Regions from separate parts of the Arthrobacter sp. PAMC25284 genome, predicted to be linked through region 3. Evidence: riboswitches for the same ligand, from Rfam matches in the RefSeq annotation. Region 3 holds a riboswitch; each other region holds the start of a gene.
The links. A riboswitch is a leader RNA that binds a small molecule or an ion and turns the genes downstream of it on or off. The one in region 3 is predicted to bind S-adenosylmethionine.
Positions count from the first base shown of each region.

Region 1: another riboswitch for S-adenosylmethionine. It lies ahead of KY499_RS12910 (DUF1737 domain-containing protein); the one in region 3 lies ahead of KY499_RS17240 (aminotransferase class V-fold PLP-dependent enzyme).
Region 2: another riboswitch for S-adenosylmethionine. It lies ahead of KY499_RS06235 (homoserine O-acetyltransferase); the one in region 3 lies ahead of KY499_RS17240 (aminotransferase class V-fold PLP-dependent enzyme).

Region 1 is NZ_CP080382.1:2,792,712-2,798,924, forward strand. Features, by position in the region: gene KY499_RS12890 (UDP-N-acetylglucosamine 1-carboxyvinyltransferase) at 1-501, shown strand, start outside; gene KY499_RS12895 (glutamate--cysteine ligase) at 628-1,749, shown strand; gene KY499_RS12900 (O-succinylhomoserine sulfhydrylase) at 1,792-3,000, opposite strand; gene KY499_RS12905 (rhodanese-like domain-containing protein) at 3,001-3,411, opposite strand; gene KY499_RS12910 (DUF1737 domain-containing protein) at 3,408-3,707, opposite strand; SAM riboswitch class IV at 3,721-3,835, opposite strand; gene KY499_RS12915 (hypothetical protein) at 4,109-5,074, shown strand; gene KY499_RS12920 (aminodeoxychorismate lyase) at 5,110-6,108, opposite strand; gene cls (cardiolipin synthase) at 6,202-6,213, shown strand, end outside.
Region 2 is NZ_CP080382.1:1,316,500-1,322,712, reverse strand. Features, by position in the region: partial or broken gene KY499_RS06250 (CPBP family intramembrane glutamic endopeptidase) at 1-227, shown strand, start outside; gene KY499_RS06245 (VOC family protein) at 318-956, opposite strand; SAM riboswitch class IV at 1,106-1,220, shown strand; gene KY499_RS06240 (bifunctional o-acetylhomoserine/o-acetylserine sulfhydrylase) at 1,280-2,596, shown strand; SAM riboswitch class IV at 2,780-2,895, shown strand; gene KY499_RS06235 (homoserine O-acetyltransferase) at 2,907-4,112, shown strand; partial or broken gene KY499_RS06230 (MFS transporter) at 4,279-5,662, shown strand; gene KY499_RS06225 (LysR family transcriptional regulator) at 5,781-6,213, opposite strand, start outside.
Region 3 is NZ_CP080382.1:3,725,639-3,731,851, forward strand. Features, by position in the region: gene KY499_RS17235 (class I SAM-dependent methyltransferase) at 1-328, opposite strand, end outside; gene KY499_RS17240 (aminotransferase class V-fold PLP-dependent enzyme) at 466-1,896, opposite strand; SAM riboswitch class IV at 1,932-2,045, opposite strand; gene hisN (histidinol-phosphatase) at 2,220-3,041, opposite strand; gene KY499_RS17250 (ribosome small subunit-dependent GTPase A) at 3,129-4,244, opposite strand; gene aroA (3-phosphoshikimate 1-carboxyvinyltransferase) at 4,228-5,661, opposite strand; partial or broken gene KY499_RS17260 (DoxX family protein) at 5,669-6,213, opposite strand, start outside.

The sequences.
Region 1 (6,213 bases), 930 kb from region 3:
CTGGAACAGATGGGCCAGCAGCTCGAGGTCTCCGGCGAGTACTTTGCCCGGAACGGCCGGACCCGGCTGGTGGACGTCACCACCCGGCCCTCGGAGCTGCGCGCCCCGGAAGACAAAATCCACCCCATGCCGTTCCCCGGGCTGAACATCGACAACCTGCCGTTCTTTGCGGTCATCGCGGCCAATGCAGAGGGCCAGACCATGATCCACGACTGGGTCTACGAGAACCGTGCCATCTACCTGACAGAACTGAACAAGCTGGGCGCCCGTGTGCAGCTGCTCGACCCGCACCGCATCTACGTCAACGGACCCACCAGGTGGCGGGCCGCCGAAGTGGGCTGCCCGCCCGCGCTCCGCCCGGCGGCCTGCCTGCTGCTGGCCATGCTCGCCGCGCGGGGGGTCTCGGAACTGCGCAATATCTATGTGATCGAGCGCGGCTATGAGGATCTGGCCGAGCGGCTCAACACCATCGGCGCGAAAATCGAGTACTTCCAGGACTAGCCTTCCTCTGAAAGACCAACGCGGGGGCACTGTTCGCCCATCCGGGGCCGCCGGACGGGCGAAAAGTGGCTCCGCGTTGGTCCGCGCCATCTGTTGCATACACGTCCGCACGGGCAAAATAGGATCATGCGCACTTTCGGCGTTGAGGAAGAACTCCTGATTGTCGACGAGGCGACTGGTTCCCCGCTGGCTCTTGCTGCGGCCCTGATGGCACAGCTGAGCCCCGACGGCGCCGCCTGCCCGGACGAACCCGGCTTCAGCTATGAGCTCAAGCTCGAACAAATCGAAACCCAGACGGCGCCGTGCCGGGATTACGCCGGGCTGCTCCGGGCAATCCGGCTGGACCGGGACCTCGCGGACCGCGCCGCCCGGACCCACGGGGCCCGGGTTGCCGCCCTGGCAACGTCGCCGCACGCGCCGGTGACCCATATGACGCCCAAACCGCGCTACACCGCCATGGAAAACCGCTTCGGGCTCACCGTGCGGGACCAGCTGACCTGCGGCCTGCACGTGCACACCCTCGTGGAGTCCCCGCACGAGGGAGTGGCCGTGATGGACCGGATCCGCGACAAGCTGGCCGTCCTGGTGGCACTCAGCGCGAACTCGCCCTACTGGAACGGCACGGAGACCGGGTTCGACAGCTACCGCACACAGGTCTGGAACCGTTGGCCCGGCGCCGGACCGTCGATGATTTTCGGAAGTCTGTCTGTCTATCGCCGGGTTGTGAACCGGCTGCTGGAGACCGGAGTGCTGTTCGACGAGGGGATGGTCTACTTTGACGCCCGTCTGTGCCGGCACCATCCCACCGTTGAGGTCAGGGTGGCGGATGTGTGTCTGCTTGCCGAAGACGCGGCGCTGATTGCCGTGCTGGTCCGCGCGCTCGTGGAATCGGCCAGCCGGGACTGGCGCGACGGCGTTGAACCGGCCCCGGTCCCCACTGTGCTGTTGCGGATGGCTGCCTGGCAGGCCAGTAACTTCGGCGTGCGCACGGAGTTGCTGGATTTCGGCAGCTTCAGGCCCGCACCTGCCCGCGACGTAGTGGATGCGCTGGTGGACTACCTTGCCCCGGTGCTCCAGGAACAGGGCGAACTCGGGCTGGTGGACGCGGGCATCCGGCGGATCATGGAGCGCGGCACCGGGTCGCAACAGCAACGCCGCCTGTTCGCCGAGGCCGGGCTGCCCGGCGTCGTGGACCACGCGGTCAGGGCGACGTCGTTGTCCCCTGACGAAGTGCCATTCGCCGGATAGCTCCCGGGGACGGCCCGCGGACGACGGCCGGGGCCGGGGCGGTTAGACCTGCTTCAGGGCCTGACCCAGGTCACGCATCAGGTCTTCGACGTCTTCCAGACCCACGGACAGCCGCACCACTCCGTCGCTCAGCCCGATTGCGGCGCGTCCCTCCGGACCCATGGCCCGGTGCGTTGTGGTGGCCGGGTGCGTAATCAGGGATTTCGAATCGCCCAGGTTGTTGGAGATGTCGATGATCCGCAGCCCGTCCAGCAACGCGAAGGCGGCTTCCTTCGCGGACCGCCCGGGCGTCGGGGCGAGCTCCAGCGTCAACACGGTCCCGCCGGCCTTCATCTGCCGCGCCGCCAGCTCGTGCTGCGGGTGGGATGCCAGCAACGGGTACTTGACCCAGCCCACCGCCGGTTGCCCTTCAAGCCAGGCGGCGAGACGCAGTGCCGAGGCCGAGGCGTGGTTCACCCGCAGCGCCATGGTCTCCAGCCCCTTGGTCAGCACCCAGGCGTTGAAAGCGGACAACGCCGGGCCGGTATGCCGCATCAGCTGCTTGACCGGGCCGTCGATGAACTCCTTCGTTCCCAGGATGGCGCCGCCCAGAACACGGCCTTGACCGTCAATGTGCTTGGTGCCGGAGTAGACAACCACGTCCGCGCCCAAATCACCGCAGCGCTGCAGCAGCGGTGTGGCGAAGACGTTGTCCACCACCACGGTGGCGCCGGCGGCATGCGCGAGGGCGCTCACCGCGGCAATGTCGACGATTTCCTGCATGGGGTTTGATGGGGACTCGAAGAACACGGCCGTCGTCGGCTCCGACAGCGCCACCCGCCACTGCTCCAGATCCGGTCCGTCCACGAAGACAGTCTCGACGCCCCAGCGAGGCAGAACCTCACTGAGGATCACGAAGCAGGAACCGAAGAGGGAGCGTGCGGCGACCACCCGGTCGCCGGCTGCCAGCAGGGCGCCGAGGGCGGTGAAGACCGCGGACATGCCGGATGCCGTCGCGAAGCATGCCTCTGTTCCCTCGATCAGCCGGAGTCGCTCCTGGAAGGTCGCCACCGACGGGTTGCCGTAGCGCGAGTAGACAAACCGCTCGTCTTCGCCGGTGAAGGCCCGTTCGGCGGCTGCGGCGGATTCGTAGACGAACCCGGAATTGAGGAACACCGGCTCAGTGGTCTCCTGGAAGCCGCTGCGGTCAAGACCGCCGCGTACGGCCTGGGTCTCCGGTCCCCACCCTGCGGCGTCGGGATTGAAACCCACTTAGTTTTCTCCGAGATTGGTGGGCAGGCCGCGGTTCTTCCAGCCGTTGACGGTCCGCTCGCCGAGGTGGTCGGGTTCGCCTTCGAAGCCTTCCAGGACGTTGTACGCGGTGAACCCGGCTTCAGTGGCGGCAATGGCGGCGGCAATGGAGCGGGCGCCGGAGCGGCACAGGAAGATGAGTTCCACCGCGTCGTCCTCCGGCGCCTGCAACTTCAACTGCTCGATAAACCGCGGGTTGGCGTAGCCGCCGGCAAGATTCCACTGGATGAACAGTGGATCGTTCTCGGTGGCCTTGGTGTCCGGTATACCAATGTGGGCCCATTCGCCTTCTGTGCGCACGTCGACCAGAACGGCGCCGGCCTCCAGCTTGGCCCAGGCTTCCGGCGGGGTGAGGTCTCCTGCGTAGCTCACGCGTGCCCCTCAAATGCTTCCTCGTAGTCGGCAGCGTCGCTGTCGAGGTCCTCGACGGCGTTCGCGACGGCTGCGTCCGCGGACGCAATCGCCGTGGGCAGGATGACGGCCTGCGCCACGATCACGGTGCTGCCGTTAAACGTGACGGCGGGGTTGCCGTGAAGCACGTACCCTTCGGCCAGGGCGGCCGAGACGCGCTCGCAGAAGGAACGGTCATCGGGGCCGGTGAACAGCCGGTAGGCCAGTTTTTCCTCGGGGGAGGCCTGCGGGGCCGCCTGGACGGATGCGTCGGGCATTAGGGATCTCCTTCATTCACGCTTGCAGCTCGAGTGGTCGATATGCCGAGTATTCACCTGAGGCACCCCGCCGCGAAAGGGAGGGTTGCCGACCGGCCAGTCAGGGCTTGGCACCGGTTCTCATTACTCCCAACGAACGTAACACTTACGACGTCGGCCCGCACTGCCGCCGTCGTCATTTTCTGTCACGGATGCCGGGAACCGGGCCCGGCGCAACCGGGAGTTCCAAGTAGTGGCCACTCGTGTTATCCGGGACGGCGGCCACTTTACTGGAAGGACAAAGCCAGCAACATCGCCGCTCAAGTCTCAGAACTTGGGTCTCAGAACTTAGGTCTCATATAACTGTGAATCGCTGCCGCCGGGGGGACCGGCGTCAGCGGCCCGCAACGGAAGGGGAAGCCGTGCGTCCACACATCCTGGTTACCGGACTTGGCAGCGCCGCCGGGCGGAGCATCGCAACCCAGCTTTCGGCCCGGGGACTCCCGGTTCTCGGCGCCGACTCCTGCCAGGTGCCGGGTATCGCGGGTACCGAGGCGGTGGTGCTTCCGCCGGCATCGGATCCGGACTGGGTCCCGGCTCTGCGCCGGCTCGTTGATGCCAGGAACCTCAATGTGGTTATCCCGACGCGCACCGAGGAGTTGCCGCACCTGGCGGCCGCCCGTGCCGCGTTCAGCGACGGCGTCCGGCTGATCGTGTCCGATCCCGGCCCGGTGGCCCTCGCCAACGATCGCCTCCTGACCGCTTGGACGCTGCAGGCAGAGGGGATCGCGGTCCCGCGGTTCGGTGTGCCCAGCGACTTCGCGGCCGCACCGGCGTCCCTCGCAGCGATGGGCGGTTCCGTCGTCGTGAGGCCGAGGGTCCCCCGCGGCGAGAACGGCGCCGTAGTCCTGCCCGGGGCCGGGCCGGTGGACTGGGCGCAGCAGCCGGAGGGCCGGATCGTCCAGGAGTTCATCCCGGGGGCAGGATATGTCGCACTGGTCTTCGGGACCCGGACGCAGAACGCGATGGCGCCCCACGTGGTAGTCGTGGATCAGCCTGTCCGGGCCGGCCTGGGCGCCGGGACCGACACCGGTGCTGCGTCCGCTGTGGGCCGGAGGGTCGCGACCGGCGCCGCCGCGGATGTGGCCCCGCTGGCCATGGCCGCCGTCCATGCCGTCGGGCTGACGGGGCCGGTCGAGGTTGACATCCGCCGCAGGGCCGATGGCACCCCGGTGGTCCTGGGCCTGCGGGCACGGTTTGGTGCCAGCAGCGCCGCAGCCCCCGAACTCCTCGACGCGGTCCTGGCGGCGTTCCTGCTTCCGTCCTTCAACCCGGCCTCGTTCCGGCGGCGCCCGTCAGCGTACGCAGGAGCCGTGCGCTCAGCCTGAGGTGGCACTTTCCGGCACGCCGGCTGGATCCCCGCCTATCCGATCGTCGCGTAGAGGGCGTTGAGCTCCGCCGTGAGCTGTGCCCGCCGTTCCCGGGTCCCGATTTCATGGCCGTCGATGTGGTTCACCGGGGCCAGGAGCCGGATGCTGGAGATCAGCCACACGGCATCGGCGTCGAGCAGATCCTGCGGCTCCAGCGGCCCGTACCCCAGCTCCCAGCCGGCGGCCTTCGCTGCCGTGAAGAGGGCGCCCTGGGAGGTACCGGGCAGGATGCCGCTGTCCTGTTGCGGCGTGATCAGCCGACGGACCGTCCGGACCCCGCCGGCGCCGTCGTCCGAGGTTTCCAAATGCGCCAGCAGCACGGTCGACGTCGGCCCTTCAAGGACCCGTCCGTCCGCTGAGGTGAAGATGACGTCGTCGGCACCCTGCCGGTGCGCGTACCGCAGGGCGGCCATGTTCACGGCATAGGACAGTGTTTTGGCCCCGAGCAGCAGCCAGGGGGCGCGTTCGCCGACCTCGCTGTCATAGCCGCGCTCCAGCAGGATCACGTCGAGTCCGGTCTCGCGCTGGCGGCGGCCGGCCGGGGACGGCCGGGATGCCTGGACCCAGCAGATGGGGCCGTCGCCGCCCTCGACGCCGCGGGTGGCAATCAGTTTGATAACTGCCTCATCGGCGGGCGTGTCTGCACTATCGCCCGCATGGCCGTCGGGATCGAGGGCGTCCGGGACGGGCGCTGGCCGGCCCCGGTACTCGCTGAGGGCCGTGCCAATCGCGCGCCGCCACACGTCTTCGACGGGGATGTCCAGTTCCAGGAGGCGGGCCGATCCTGCCAGCCGGTCCAGATGGGCCTGAAGCTTCCGGGGCTGGCCGCCGACGGCCAGCAGCGACTCGAAAACACCGTCGCCACGGGTGGCCCCCTGGTCTGTGGCCATCAGTTGCGGTTTTGACGCGTCAGCCAGGCGGCCGTCCTCGAATGCGGGATCCAGGAAGACCAGAACCGTGACAGGAGCGGAAACGCCAGCAGCAGAAGTCATGGCATCAGCTTAGTGCGCGGCGTCCCGGGATAGGATTTGGTCGTTGCCCGATCCGGAACAGTTCCGCGGGCCTGTAGCTGGAGGGGTTCGCCTGTGTTGTGGCCG
Region 2 (6,213 bases), 1.5 Mb from region 3:
GTTGGAGCGTACCCGTGGCCATTGCTGCCAGTGCCGTGCTGCGCGGCAGCTACCACCTTTACCAGGGATTCGGGCCGTTCATCGGCAACGCCGTGATGGGGGTGGTGTTCGCGCTGATCTATACCCGCACCAAGCGGGTGATGCCTCTCGTGATCGCCCATGCGGTGTTGGATACCGTGGCATTTGTGGGGTTCAGCCTGTTCGGCAAGGCCGTGGGGCTGGGCTGAAAACAGCCGGTTAAACAAAGTCCGGCCGCCGTTCAGGGGTGACAACTCTGGCACCCCTGAATGGCAGCCGAAATATGGGGGGCCCGGGCCTTAGATCGTAACGGCGCCCGAGGCCGTCTCGAATGTGACGGACAGGATTCCGGGGGTACCGTGCGGGGCGAGCCATTCCACGGCGACGTCTTCCAGGGGTTTTTCCACTGGTTCGCCGAGCCATTCGGTGACGCGCTCCGCAGAGCCGGCAATGGTGAGGCTGGACATCTTGACTTCGCTCGCATAGGCGTTGGACGGGTGCAGATCCGGATCGCCGTCCCATTTGAGCATGTACGGGACCTGCGGGTCGGCGATGAGGCCGAGGATGCCGATCTGCTTCCAGACGAGCTCGCGGCCGTCGGGGAACTTGCGGTTGCCCTTCACCGCGGCACGGCCCAGCCGTTGCTCGAAGGGCGCGAGGTCATCGACCTCGACACACCAGCCCATCCAGCCGCCGCCCGCTTCGGAGCGTGCCCGCACTGCCTGGCCAAACGGTGCCTTGTCCGACGCCGGGTGGTTCAGTACCTCAACGACTTCCAGGTACTTGTGGCCCGCGAGCGGGATGATCATGTTGCGGGTCCCGAAGCGGGGGTGTACTCCGCCCTTCACGGCTTCAACGCCGAGGGCAGACGCAATACGTTCGGTGGTGGCTGCCAAGCCATCGTGTTCACAGGCGTAAGAAACGTGATCCATGCGCATGCCTTCATCTTGGCACTTTGTGATGGGCCTCTCAGCTTAGGCGTACCTAACCGTGGTGGGATGTCATTCAGTAGCGGCCCAGGCCCAGCTCAGCGACATGTTCGTCACAAAGCTATTGGCGCCGCAGCACTGTACTTACACTGAAGCCAGGTCATGAGTGCCAGCATCCAGCCCCGGCTCGCTGGCCGGCAACCCTCACTCGCGGTGGGGTGCCCCGGGTGAGGACCTGGCTGTCCGGCGACCGCCGGAGGGCAAGCGCGGCGCCCGTGCCGTTCCGGATCGAGGCCCGGAACGGCCGTGCCCGATTCCGTCAGGAGCCAACAATGACCAATTCCTGGTCCTTCGAAACCCGCCAGATCCATGCCGGCCAGGAGCCGGACGCCACCGCCGGTGCGCGGGCCTTGCCGATTTACCAGACAACTTCGTTTGTCTTCCCGAGCGCGGAAAGCGCCGCCAACCGCTTCGCCCTCGCGGAACTGGCGCCCATCTATACCCGGATCGGCAACCCCACCCAGGACGCGGTGGAGCAGCGCGTGGCCAGCCTCGAAGGCGGCCTCGGAGCCCTGCTGTTGAGCTCTGGCCAGGCGGCCGAGACCTTCGCCATCCTGAACGTGGCCGAAGCCGGAGACCACATCGTGGCAAGTCCCAGCCTTTACGGCGGAACGTACAACCTGTTCGCCCACACCCTGAAAAAGTTCGGCATCAGCGTTACGTTTGTGGCCGATCCGGACAACCTCGAGCAGTGGCGCCAGGCTGTCCGGCCGAACACCAAACTGTTCTTCGGTGAGGTGGTCTCCAACCCCCGCCAGGACGTGCTGGACCTCGAGGGCATCTCGAAGGTTGCCCACGAGGCCGGGGTGCCGCTGATCGTCGACAACACCCTGTCAACACCCTTCCTCATCCGGCCAATCGAATGGGGAGCGGACATTGTGGTCCACTCCGCCACGAAGTACCTCGGCGGCCACGGCACCGCGATCGCCGGCGTGATCGTGGATTCCGGCAACTTCGACTTCGGCAAGGACCCGGAACGGTATCCCGGCTTCAACACCCCGGACCCCACCTACAACGGCATCGTGTACGCCCGGGACCTGGGCAAGGATGGCGCCCTCGGGGCCAACCTTTCCTATATCCTCAAGGCCAGGGTCCAGCTCCTCCGGGACCTCGGCTCGGCGGTCTCGCCGTTTAATGCGTTCCTTATTGCCCAGGGCATCGAGACGCTGAGCCTGCGGATGGAACGCCACGTAGCCAACGCCACCCGTGTTGCCGAATGGCTCGAAGCCAGGGACGACGTGGACTCCGTCGCCTACGCCGGACTGCCGTCCAGCCCCTGGTACGAGCGGGGCCGCACGTACGGGCCGAAGGGAACCGGTGCCGTGGTCAGCTTCACCATCGCCGGGGGAGCGGAGGCCGGCAAGAGTTTCGTCGATGCCCTCGAACTGCACTCCCATGTTGCCAACATCGGCGACGTGCGCTCGCTGGTCATCCATCCGGCGTCGACCACCCACAGCCAGCTCACCGCGGAACAGCAGGAGATCGCCGGCGTCAGCCCGGGACTCGTGCGCCTCTCCGTGGGACTGGAACACATTGATGACATCCTTTCTGATCTCGACGCCGGATTCCGGGCAGCGAAGACCGCGTAGGGCTACCGGCCTGCGCCGGATTTCCCCATCTTTGCGCCAACGACGCCGGCACCCGCCGATGTTTCGGGGCGGCCCGCCCGAACCGGCCCTCAAAGATGGGGAAATTCCTGCGGCCAGGTCCGGCTGTCATATGGAAGTCACATTCTTCGCCATTTCCCCGCCCTGTTTCGTACACTCATAAAAGGTCATGAGTGCCAGTGACAGCCCCGGCTTGCTGGCCGGCAACCCTCCTTTAGCGGCGGGGTGCCCCGGGTGAGGACCTGGCCTGCCGTTCAGTCGACGGCGGGCAAGCGCTAAGTGAGGTCCGCACATGACGATTTCCATCACCCGCAGTGGTGTCCCCGAAACCACACCGTCCCGCAACGCCGGGACATGCGCAGCGTCCGCACCGGCCCGGGTCGCGGACGTTCACCCTGCGCCCCCGGCCGGGGCGCCGGACGGGACCGTCCAGTACCTCCGGATCGGTGCCCTGGACCTCGAATGCGGCGTGACGCTCCCGGACGTGGTCCTCGGCTACGAAACATGGGGCACCCTTAACGCCGACGGCTCCAACGCCGTGCTGATCGAACACGCCCTCACCGGGGACACCCACGTCACGCGCGGCGCCAGCGAGGAGCCCGGCTGGTGGGAAGAACTCGCCGGCCCCGGTGCGCCCGTGGATACGGACCGGTACTTCGTGGTCTCCATCAACATCCTGGGCGGCTGCTACGGCTCCACGGGGCCCTCGACGCCGGCGCCGGACGGACAGCCCTGGGGATCCCGGTTCCCGCTGGTCACCCTGCGGGACACCACCGCGGCCGAGGCCAGGCTCGCTGACGCCCTGGGGATCGGGAGTTGGTACGCTGTCCTGGGCGGTTCGTTGGGCGGGGCACGTGCCCTCGAATGGGCCGTTACCTACCCGGAAAGGGTCCGGCACTGCGCCGTGATTTCAGTCGGCGCGAGCAGCACCGCCGAGCAGATCGCCTTTGCGCAGGCCCAGACCCTGGCGATCCGGCAGGATCCCAATTTCCGCGGCGGGAACTACTACGGCGGTCCGCAGCCGGAAGCCGGCCTCGCCCTGGCGCGCAGGATCGCGCACATCACGTACCGCTCCGCCGCCGAACTGGACGGACGGTTCGGCCGGAATCCCCAGGGGGCCGAAGCTCCGCTGGAAGCCGGATCGGTGGCCGGGCGGGGGCGCTACCAGGTGGAGAGCTACCTGGACCACCAAGGGAGCAAGCTGGTCCGGCGCTTCGACGCCAACAGCTACATCGCCATCACCGAAGCGCTGATGAGCCACGACGTATGCCGGGGGCGCGGGGCCCTTAGCGCATCCCTGGCGGCGGCCACAGCGAAGTTCCTGATCGCAGCCGTGGAGTCCGACCGGCTGTACTTCCCTGCCCAGTCCCTGGAACTGGCCGAGGCGCTGCCCGGTGGCGCCGTCCTGCACATGATCGACTCGCCCATCGGACACGACGGATTCCTGACCGAAATCGGCCAGCTCAGCGGGCAGTTACGCAGCCACTTCTTCGGCTAGCCCCGGCTGGTCTGTGCATATTTGCAGATGCGCCCTGCGCTAATGGCCGTTGAGACCAGGGCTGGAGCCGGACATACTCATGGGTAATGATGCCGTGTGCGCCATGTCACACGCATCCGAGTCCATTGGTTCAAACGGTGTCGAAGAAGACGCCAGAGGAGTTCCCATGAGTGTTGGTAATCCCGCCGCGAGGCGCCCCGCGCAGACTGATCCGGAGTCCTCCGGACTAAAGAAGGTAGTAGCGGCCTCGATGGCCGGCACCGTCGTTGAATGGTACGAATTCTTCCTGTACGCCTCCGCGGCCACCCTGGTCTTTGGCAAGGTCTTCTTCCCCAATTCCGGTACGGAGCTGGACGGCATCATCGCCGCGTTCCTGACCTACGCCGTCGGCTTCGTGGCCCGCCCGATCGGCGGCATCGTCTTCGGCCACTTCGGCGATAAGTTCGGCCGCAAACAACTGCTGCAGTTGAGCATCATCCTCGTCGGCGTCTCCACCTTCCTGATGGGCTGCCTGCCGACCTTCGCCCAGATCGGCTACTGGGCCCCGGCCCTGCTGGTCTTCCTCCGCTTCGCCCAGGGCTTCGCTGTCGGCGGCGAATGGGGTGGCGCCGTCCTTCTGGTCGCCGAGCACAGCCCGAGCAAGTCCCGCGGCTTCTGGTCCAGCTGGCCGCAGTCCGCGGTGCCGCTGGGCAACCTGCTCGCCACCGGCGTCCTGTTCACCCTGTCCTCCACCCTGGCGCCCGCGGAATTCCTCGGCTGGGGCTGGCGGGTTGCCTTCTGGCTCTCTGCCGTCATCGTTCTGGTCGGCTACTACATCCGCACCAAGGTCAGCGACGCCCCCATCTTCCTCGAAGCACAGAAGGAAGTGACCCTGGAAAAGAAGGGGTACGGCGTCGCCGAAGTGTTCCGCCGCTACCCGCGGGGCGTTTTCACCGCCATGGGGCCTGCGCTTCGCGGAGAACATCCTGTACTACCTCGTGGTTACGTTCTCCATCACCTACCTCAAGGTCATCGTGCAGACGGACACCTCACGGATCCTGCTGCTCCTGCTCGTGGCGCACTTCATCCACTTCTGCGCGGTCCCGCTGGTCGGCCGGCTCTCCGACGCGTTCGGACGCAAACCGGTCTACGCGGCCGGCGCGATTCTCGGCGGCACCTGGGGCTTCTTCGCCTTCCCGATGATGGACACCGGGAACGACCTCATTATTCTTGCCGCGATTACGATCGGCCTGATGTTCCACGCCCTCATGTACGCCGGTCAGCCCTCGATCATGGCCGAGATGTTCCCGACCCGTATGCGCTACTCCGGTGTCTCCCTGGGCTACCAGGTGACCTCGATCGTTGCCGGTTCGATGGCTCCGATCATCGCAGCATCCCTGCTGGGCCAGTTCAAGTCCTCCGTCCCGGTAGCCCTGTACCTGCTCGGGGCGTGCATCGTGACCCTGGTTGCGGTGTACTTCCTCAAGGAGACCAAGGGGATTTCCCTGCACGACGTCGACGCAGCCGACGCCCGCGGGACCGCCGATCTGCTCGCAGCCGCCAAGCGATAAGGCCGCGTTTCCTGCCACCAGCAAGGACATAACGCTGCGCAATAAGCGCCAAAACGACAGCCGCCCCCGCCCGGACCATCCGGACGGGGGCGGCTGTCGTCTGCCGCAGTCTCGCGCCCTAACCGCCGAGGTCTTCCCCGCGGTCCTGGATTTCGCTGCGGAGCGAGGCGAGCACGGCCTGGACGGCGGCCGAGCGCAGCGATTCGGCACGCGCCACCGCCCAGATGGGGAGCTGGCGCTGGAAGTCATGGGGCAGTACCGGCAGGAGCCCGGTCCTGCGTGTCACCATAAAGTTCGGCAGCAGTCCGATGCCGGCACCGCGGCGCACAGCCTCGACCTGGGCGAAGATGCTCGTCGCCTGGAAACTGGACCGGGGGACCGGCAACTGGGTGGACCGGTGGCCCAGTTCCTCCACTTTGAGCGCGGACTCCACGTACGAGACGAAGCCGTGCTGCCGGACATCATCCAGGGTCTCAGGAAGCCCGTGATCCCTGGCGTACGAGGGGCTCGCGTACAGCCGCAGGAAATAGTTGCTCAGAAAAATTGGCTGG
Region 3 (6,213 bases):
GGTCAAATGCTGTGGAGTCGAGCCCCGTGTGCTCCGCGGATCCCTCGACGGCGCTCACCCCGGGCAGGGCCCGGCGGAGCTGGTCCAGCATGTCCGGGGACGGATCGACGGCGACCGTGCGGAGTCCGCTTGCCACGAGCAGGGCGGTGAATTTTCCGGTTCCCGCGCCGACGTCGGCGGCGTCAGCCGCCTTGGCCGGAATCAGCCAGTGCGCAGACTCTGCGGGATAGCCCGGCCGGACGCGGTCATAGTGTTCTCCGCCGTCCTGGAAGCTCTGGCCGAGCTCCCGGCGTCGCTCCTGGTAGAGCTTGGGGCCGCCGCGTGCCACGTGCGATCTCCTTCGGAAGGTCCTGACTGTTTCGGATACCTTTCGAATTTACCGTACGAATACGGCAGCTCGTTTACCCCGTCCCGCCGTCGGGGCCCGGATGCAGGGGACTGGTCCGGAGCGCCCGGCACCCGCGCCTAGTCACCGGTGCAGGGTGCCGCGCCCGCCGTACCTGGGGTGTTGGGCGCCCAGTGCGGGTAGATGCGGGTGTCGTTGGCGGGCACCCAGCGGCCCGCGTCGACGACGTAGTCCCAGCCGGGCCCCGTTCGCAAAAGCTCTTCGATGCCGGCGAGCAGCCGCTGTGCGTCCTCGAGCCGTGAGCCGAGGCCGAAACTGGCGCGCAGGGAGCCGGCGGGCAAGCCGAGGCGCTTGAGCAGCGGGTGGGCGCAGAAGCGGCCGTCGCGCAGGCCGATGCCGTGCTCGGCGGCCAGGTAGGCGGCGACCAGGCCGGCGTCGTAGCCTTTGAGGGAGAAATTGACGACGCCGATGCTGCCGGGCCCGGCGTCTTCCGCCGGGCGGTCCGCTGCAGCGGTGTCCGCGAAGATCCGGTGTACGGTGACGCCGTCGATCCGCTGGAGCCCGTCGACGAGGTAGGAGCGGATGGCGTCTTCGTGGGCCTGCCAGTCCTTTTCGTCCAGGGCGGCGATGACTTGGGTGGCCCGGGCCAGCGTCGCTGCGCCGAGGACGTTCGGGGAGCCGCCTTCGTGCCGTGCCGGGCCGGTGGTCCACGTGACGGAGTCGAGTCGTGCGTCGCGGACGGCGCCGCCGCCGGCCAGGTGCGGGGTTCCGGCGTCGAGCCAGTCCGGCCGCCCCACCAGCACTCCGGCGCCGAAGGGCGCATACAGTTTGTGCCCGGAGAAGGCGACGTAGTCGACGTCGTCCGCGCTGATGTTGATCCGGCGGTGCGCGGCCAGTTGGGCTGCGTCGACGACGATTCGGGCGCCGTACTCGTGGGCCAACGCGGCCAGGGTGTCGATCGGCAGGATCTCGCCGGTGACGTTGGAGGCTCCGGTCACGGCCAGCAGGGCGACATTGCCCAGGGCGAGTTCGGCGCGCAGCCGGTTCAGAGTGCCCGCGAGGGTCGGCGCCGCCACAATGCTGCGGTGCGGCACACCCTGCCACGGCAGCAGGTTGGCGTGGTGCTCGATATCGAGGTAGAGCACGTCGCCGCTGTGCTGGCCATCCTTCAGCGGCAGGCAGCCGGCCAGCAGGTTCAGGGAGTCGGTGGTGTTGCGGGTGAAGATCACCGAGTCGTCAGCCCGGCCGCCGACGAAGTCCCGGACAATGGTGCGGGCGTTTTCGTAGACCGAGGTGCTGATCTGGGAGGCGTACCCGGCGCCGCGGTGGACACTGGCGTAGTACGGCAGGATCTCGTTCAGGTAGGCGGAGACCACGGAAAGCGCCGGGGCCGAGGCGCCGTAGTCCAGATTGGCGTACCGGACGTGGCCACCGTGGATCAGCGGGGTCCGGATCTCCGCCCCGGTGACGGCGGCGAGCGGGTGGCGTCCGGCGGCGAATCGTGCGTCGGACAGGCCGGGGATGGTGACGGGAAAAGTGGCAGTTGTCATGGGACCTCGCTCAAAAAAGGACCCCTCACACCGGGGATCCGCGCTTGCCAGGTCCGCTCCGGACCGGCCAGGTCGTCACCCGGGGCACCCCACCGCGAATGGAGGGTTGCCGGCCAGCAAACCGGGGTTTAGCGCTGGCACTCGTGACCTGATTCGAGCGTAAGGCATCCCCGCGGCGGAGGAAAACAGCCGCATTCAATGTGAAGCGGTTTATTACGCGGTGCGGTCAATCGGTCTGCAAATCGAAGAAACGGCGCCTGACTCCCCGGTGCGGGGGAGTCAGGCGCCGTTTCTTCGGTTTTGGCGGCATTCCGGAGGTCTTGCTAGAGCAGGTCGTCCAGGTCGTCCAGGCCCGGATTGAGGCGCTTGAGGACCTCCGAGTGGAGGATCGAGTTGGTCGCGAGGGCGTTGCCGCCGAACGGGCCGTCTACACCCTCCAGGGACGTGAACCGGCCGCCGGCCTCGGTCACGATCGGGACCAGGGCGGCCATGTCGTAGAGGTTGAGCTCAGGTTCGCAGGCAATGTCCACAGCGCCTTCGGCGACCAGGCAGTAAGACCAGAAATCGCCGTAGGCGCGGGTCCGCCAGACCTCCTCGGTCAGGCCGATGAACTCATCCAGGTTGCCGCGCTCCTTCCAGCCCGACAGGCTGGAATACGACAGCGACGCGTCGGAGAGCTCTGAGATGTTGGAGACTTTCAGCCGGGTCGCGGCGGCCAGTGAACGGCCGGTGTAGGCGCCGGAGCCCTTCGCGGCCCACCAGCGTTTCCCCAGGGCCGGGGCGCTGACGACGCCGACCACCGGTTCGCCCTCATCAACGAGGGCGATCAGGGTCGCCCAGACCGGGACGCCGCGGACAAAGTTCTTGGTGCCGTCGATCGGGTCGATGATCCAGCGGCGGGAACCGTGGCCGGAACTGCCGAACTCTTCGCCGAGGACGGCGTCGCGCGGGCGGGACCGGGACAGCTGCCCGCGGATGGCTTCCTCCGCAGACTTGTCGGCGTCCGTGACCGGGGTGAGGTCGGGCTTCGTTTCGATCCGCAGGTCGAGGGCCTTGAAACGGCTCATCGTCTGGTCGTCGACGGAATCTGCCAGCACGTGGGCAAGTCGCAGGTCATCGTTGTAGCTCGAAGCGGGTTGACTCATGGTTCTAAACTACCGCCAAAGCAGGCCCGTCTGCGGCAGGCCGGGCTTGGTGGCGCGGAACGACCGGCCGCCGGACTGCCGGCCTGCCTAGGAGACGATGCCGAGTTCCTTGGCGTCCTGTGCTTCCATCCGCGGATCGGTGCCCAACAGGCGGCGCAGGGAAGCGAGCCGGGCCGGTCCCGAGGGGCCTGCCTGTCCGGCAGCCACCCAGGCGTCCACACCGCAGTTGACGGCGTCGGAATTGTGTTTGCAGCCCCGCTCGCAGTCATCCGTCCCCGGCTCAAGGTCCGGGAAGGAGCGAAGGATCCGGTCCGGGTCCACATGCGCCAGGCCAAAGGACCGGATGCCGGGGGTGTCGATGATCCAGCTGCCGGCCGGTGCGTCGTTGACTTTAAGTGCCAGGGCCGACGAGGAGGTGTGCCGGCCGCGCCCGGTAACGGCGTTGACGCCGCCGGTGGCGCGTTCGGCGCCGGTCAGGGCGTTCACCATGGTGGACTTCCCGACGCCGGAATGGCCGAGCATCACGGTGACCTTGCCGTCGAGGTGGCCGCGCAACTGGGACACTGCGTCGCGGTCCAGCCGGGCGGAGAGCCCGTCGTCCGAGCGGGCATCGATCCCGGACGCAGCCGAGTCCGCGGTCCGGCTGATGATGACCGGAAAATCGAGGTGCTGGTAATTGGACAACAGCTCCGCAGGATCCTTGACGTCGGCCTTGGTCACCAGCAGCAGCGGCGAAATGCCGGCGTCGTAGGCGGCTACCAGGGCGCGGTCGATAAAGCCGGTGCGTGGCTCCGGGTTGGCGGCGGCGACCACGATCACCAGGGTGTCCGCGTTGGCGACCACGGCGCGTTCGATCGGATCGGTGTCGTCCGCGCTGCGCCGCAGGAGCGTCTTGCGGTCCTGGATCTTCACGAGCCGGGCAAGGGTGTCCGGTTCGCCGCTCACATCCCCGACCAGCGAGACAAAATCGCCGGCGACGACGGGATTGCGGCGCAGTTCCCGGGCCCGGGCAGCGATGATCTTGCGTTCGTCAGCGGTGCCTTCGCCCACCACTGCGGTGTACCGGCCCCGGTCCACGGTGATGATGCGCCCGGTCTGGGCGTCGTCGTAGCTGGGCCGGTCCTTTGTGCGCGGGCGCGTGCCCTTCTTATTCGGCCGGATCCGGACGTCGGACTCGTCCCACGAGTCAGTGCTGCGCGCCATGGGTGTTGTCCTTCCCGGCCGCGGGGGAGTCCGTGGAGGCTCCGGCGGACCCGGTGCGGTCTCCGGCGGATCCCTGTTCCAGCATGGCGGACCACATCTGTGGAAAGTCCGGCATGGTCTTGGCCGTGGTCCCGATGTCCTCGACCTCGACGCCGGGTACCGCGAGGCCCAGGATGGCGCCTGCGGTGGCCATCCGGTGGTCCGCGTAGCTGTGCACAACGCCGCCGTGGAGGGCGGCGGGACGGATGATGAGGCCGTCGGAGGTTTCTTCCGCGTCGCCGCCGAGGCGGTTGATCTCCGCCACCAGGGCCGCGAGCCGGTCCGTTTCGTGGCCGCGGAGGTGCGCGATCCCGCCCAGGCGCGATGGCCCGGTGGCCAGGGCGCAGAGGGCCGCGACAGTCGGCGCGAGTTCGCTGGTTTCATCGAAATCCGCGCCCCGGATCTCCGGACCGCCGGTCACCGTCAGGATGCCGTCCTGCAGGGTCACCGTGGCCCCCATGGTGGTCAGGATGCTGCGCCAGAGGTCGCCGACCTGAGTGGTCTCGGCCGGCCAGTCCGGGATGCGCACGGTGCCGCGGGTTGCCAGCGCGGCCGCCAGGAACGGGCCGGCGTTCGAGAGATCCTGCTCGATCCGGTGGTCAAAGGCCCTGATGCTGCCGGGTGCCACGATCCAATGGTCCGGGCGGGAGTCGTCTACGGACACACCGGCGCCGCGCAGCACGGCGACCGTCATGTTGATGTGGTCCAGGCTGGGGACCGGAGGGCCGGTATGTTCCAGATGCAGTCCATCGGTGAAGCGGGCGCCTGCGAGGAGCAGCGCGGAGACGAACTGTGAGGAGGCACTGGCATCAATGATGAGGTGTCCGCCGCGCACTTCACCCGTTCCGTGGACCGTGAACGGCAGCGCGGCGGCCGGACCTCCGTCCGGTGCCGTGACCCCGACACCCAGCCCGGCGAGGGCCTCGATGATGGTGCCCATCGGGCGCTTCCGGGCGTGGGGGTCGCCGTCGAACAGGGTGGTTCCGTGGCGCAGAGCGGCTACCGGCGGGACGAAGCGCATGACGGTCCCGGCCAGGCCGCAGTCGATGCCGGTGCCGGCGGCCGGCGCGTCCAGGCTGATCGGGCTGATTTCCAGATCGGGTCCGAAGGCGCCGTCGCCCGGGACCTCAGTGATGGCGGCCCCCAACTGGCGCAGTGCCTCGATCATGAGGGCCGAGTCGCGGGAGTGCAACGGAGCGCGCAGCCGGGACGGACCGTCGGCGAGGGCCGCCAATACCAGATATCGGTTGGTCAGGGATTTGGACCCCGGCACGGTGACGGTGGCGTCGACGGGCCGTTCCGCGAATGGTGCCCGCCACTGGGCGCCTCCGGTGGACGGGACGGGAACGGGTGCTGCTGTCGAGGTGGGGCCGGTCATTGCTGCTTTAGGCTCCGGTCGCGTGGTCGACGGCCTTGCGGACTGCCTTGTCGGCCTTGTTCAGCCGCTTGGCGGTGGTCTTTTTGGCATCCGCCGCGAGGTGTCCCGCGCTCTTTTTGGCGTCGGCGGCAAAGTGCTCAGCCCGCCAGGCCAGGCTGGGGCGTCCGGCTGTGTCGACAGAGGCCAGCAGCACGCCACCGGTCAGCGAGACATTTTTCAGCAGTTGTTTGCGGCGGGCGTCGCGGGCCCTGCACTGAGGAGATGTCCGCACTGCGCCATTCCACGTAGCTGTTGAGCACCGAGACGACGGCCAGGATGGTGGCGGCCAGTCGGGCGGACTTGCCGAGGGCAAAAAATACCCCGGCGCCAATCTGGGTGCCGCCGATCACGCGGGCCAGGACTTTCTCATCGGTCTGGAAGGGCAATGATTCCGCCGCCCGGCGTAACAGGGGAGACAGCTGCGTGGCAGTGTCATCCGCGTTCTTTAATTTGTCCATGCCGGCAAGGACGAAGCTGGAAGCGAGCATGGGGCGGGCGAGAAAACGGACAAAG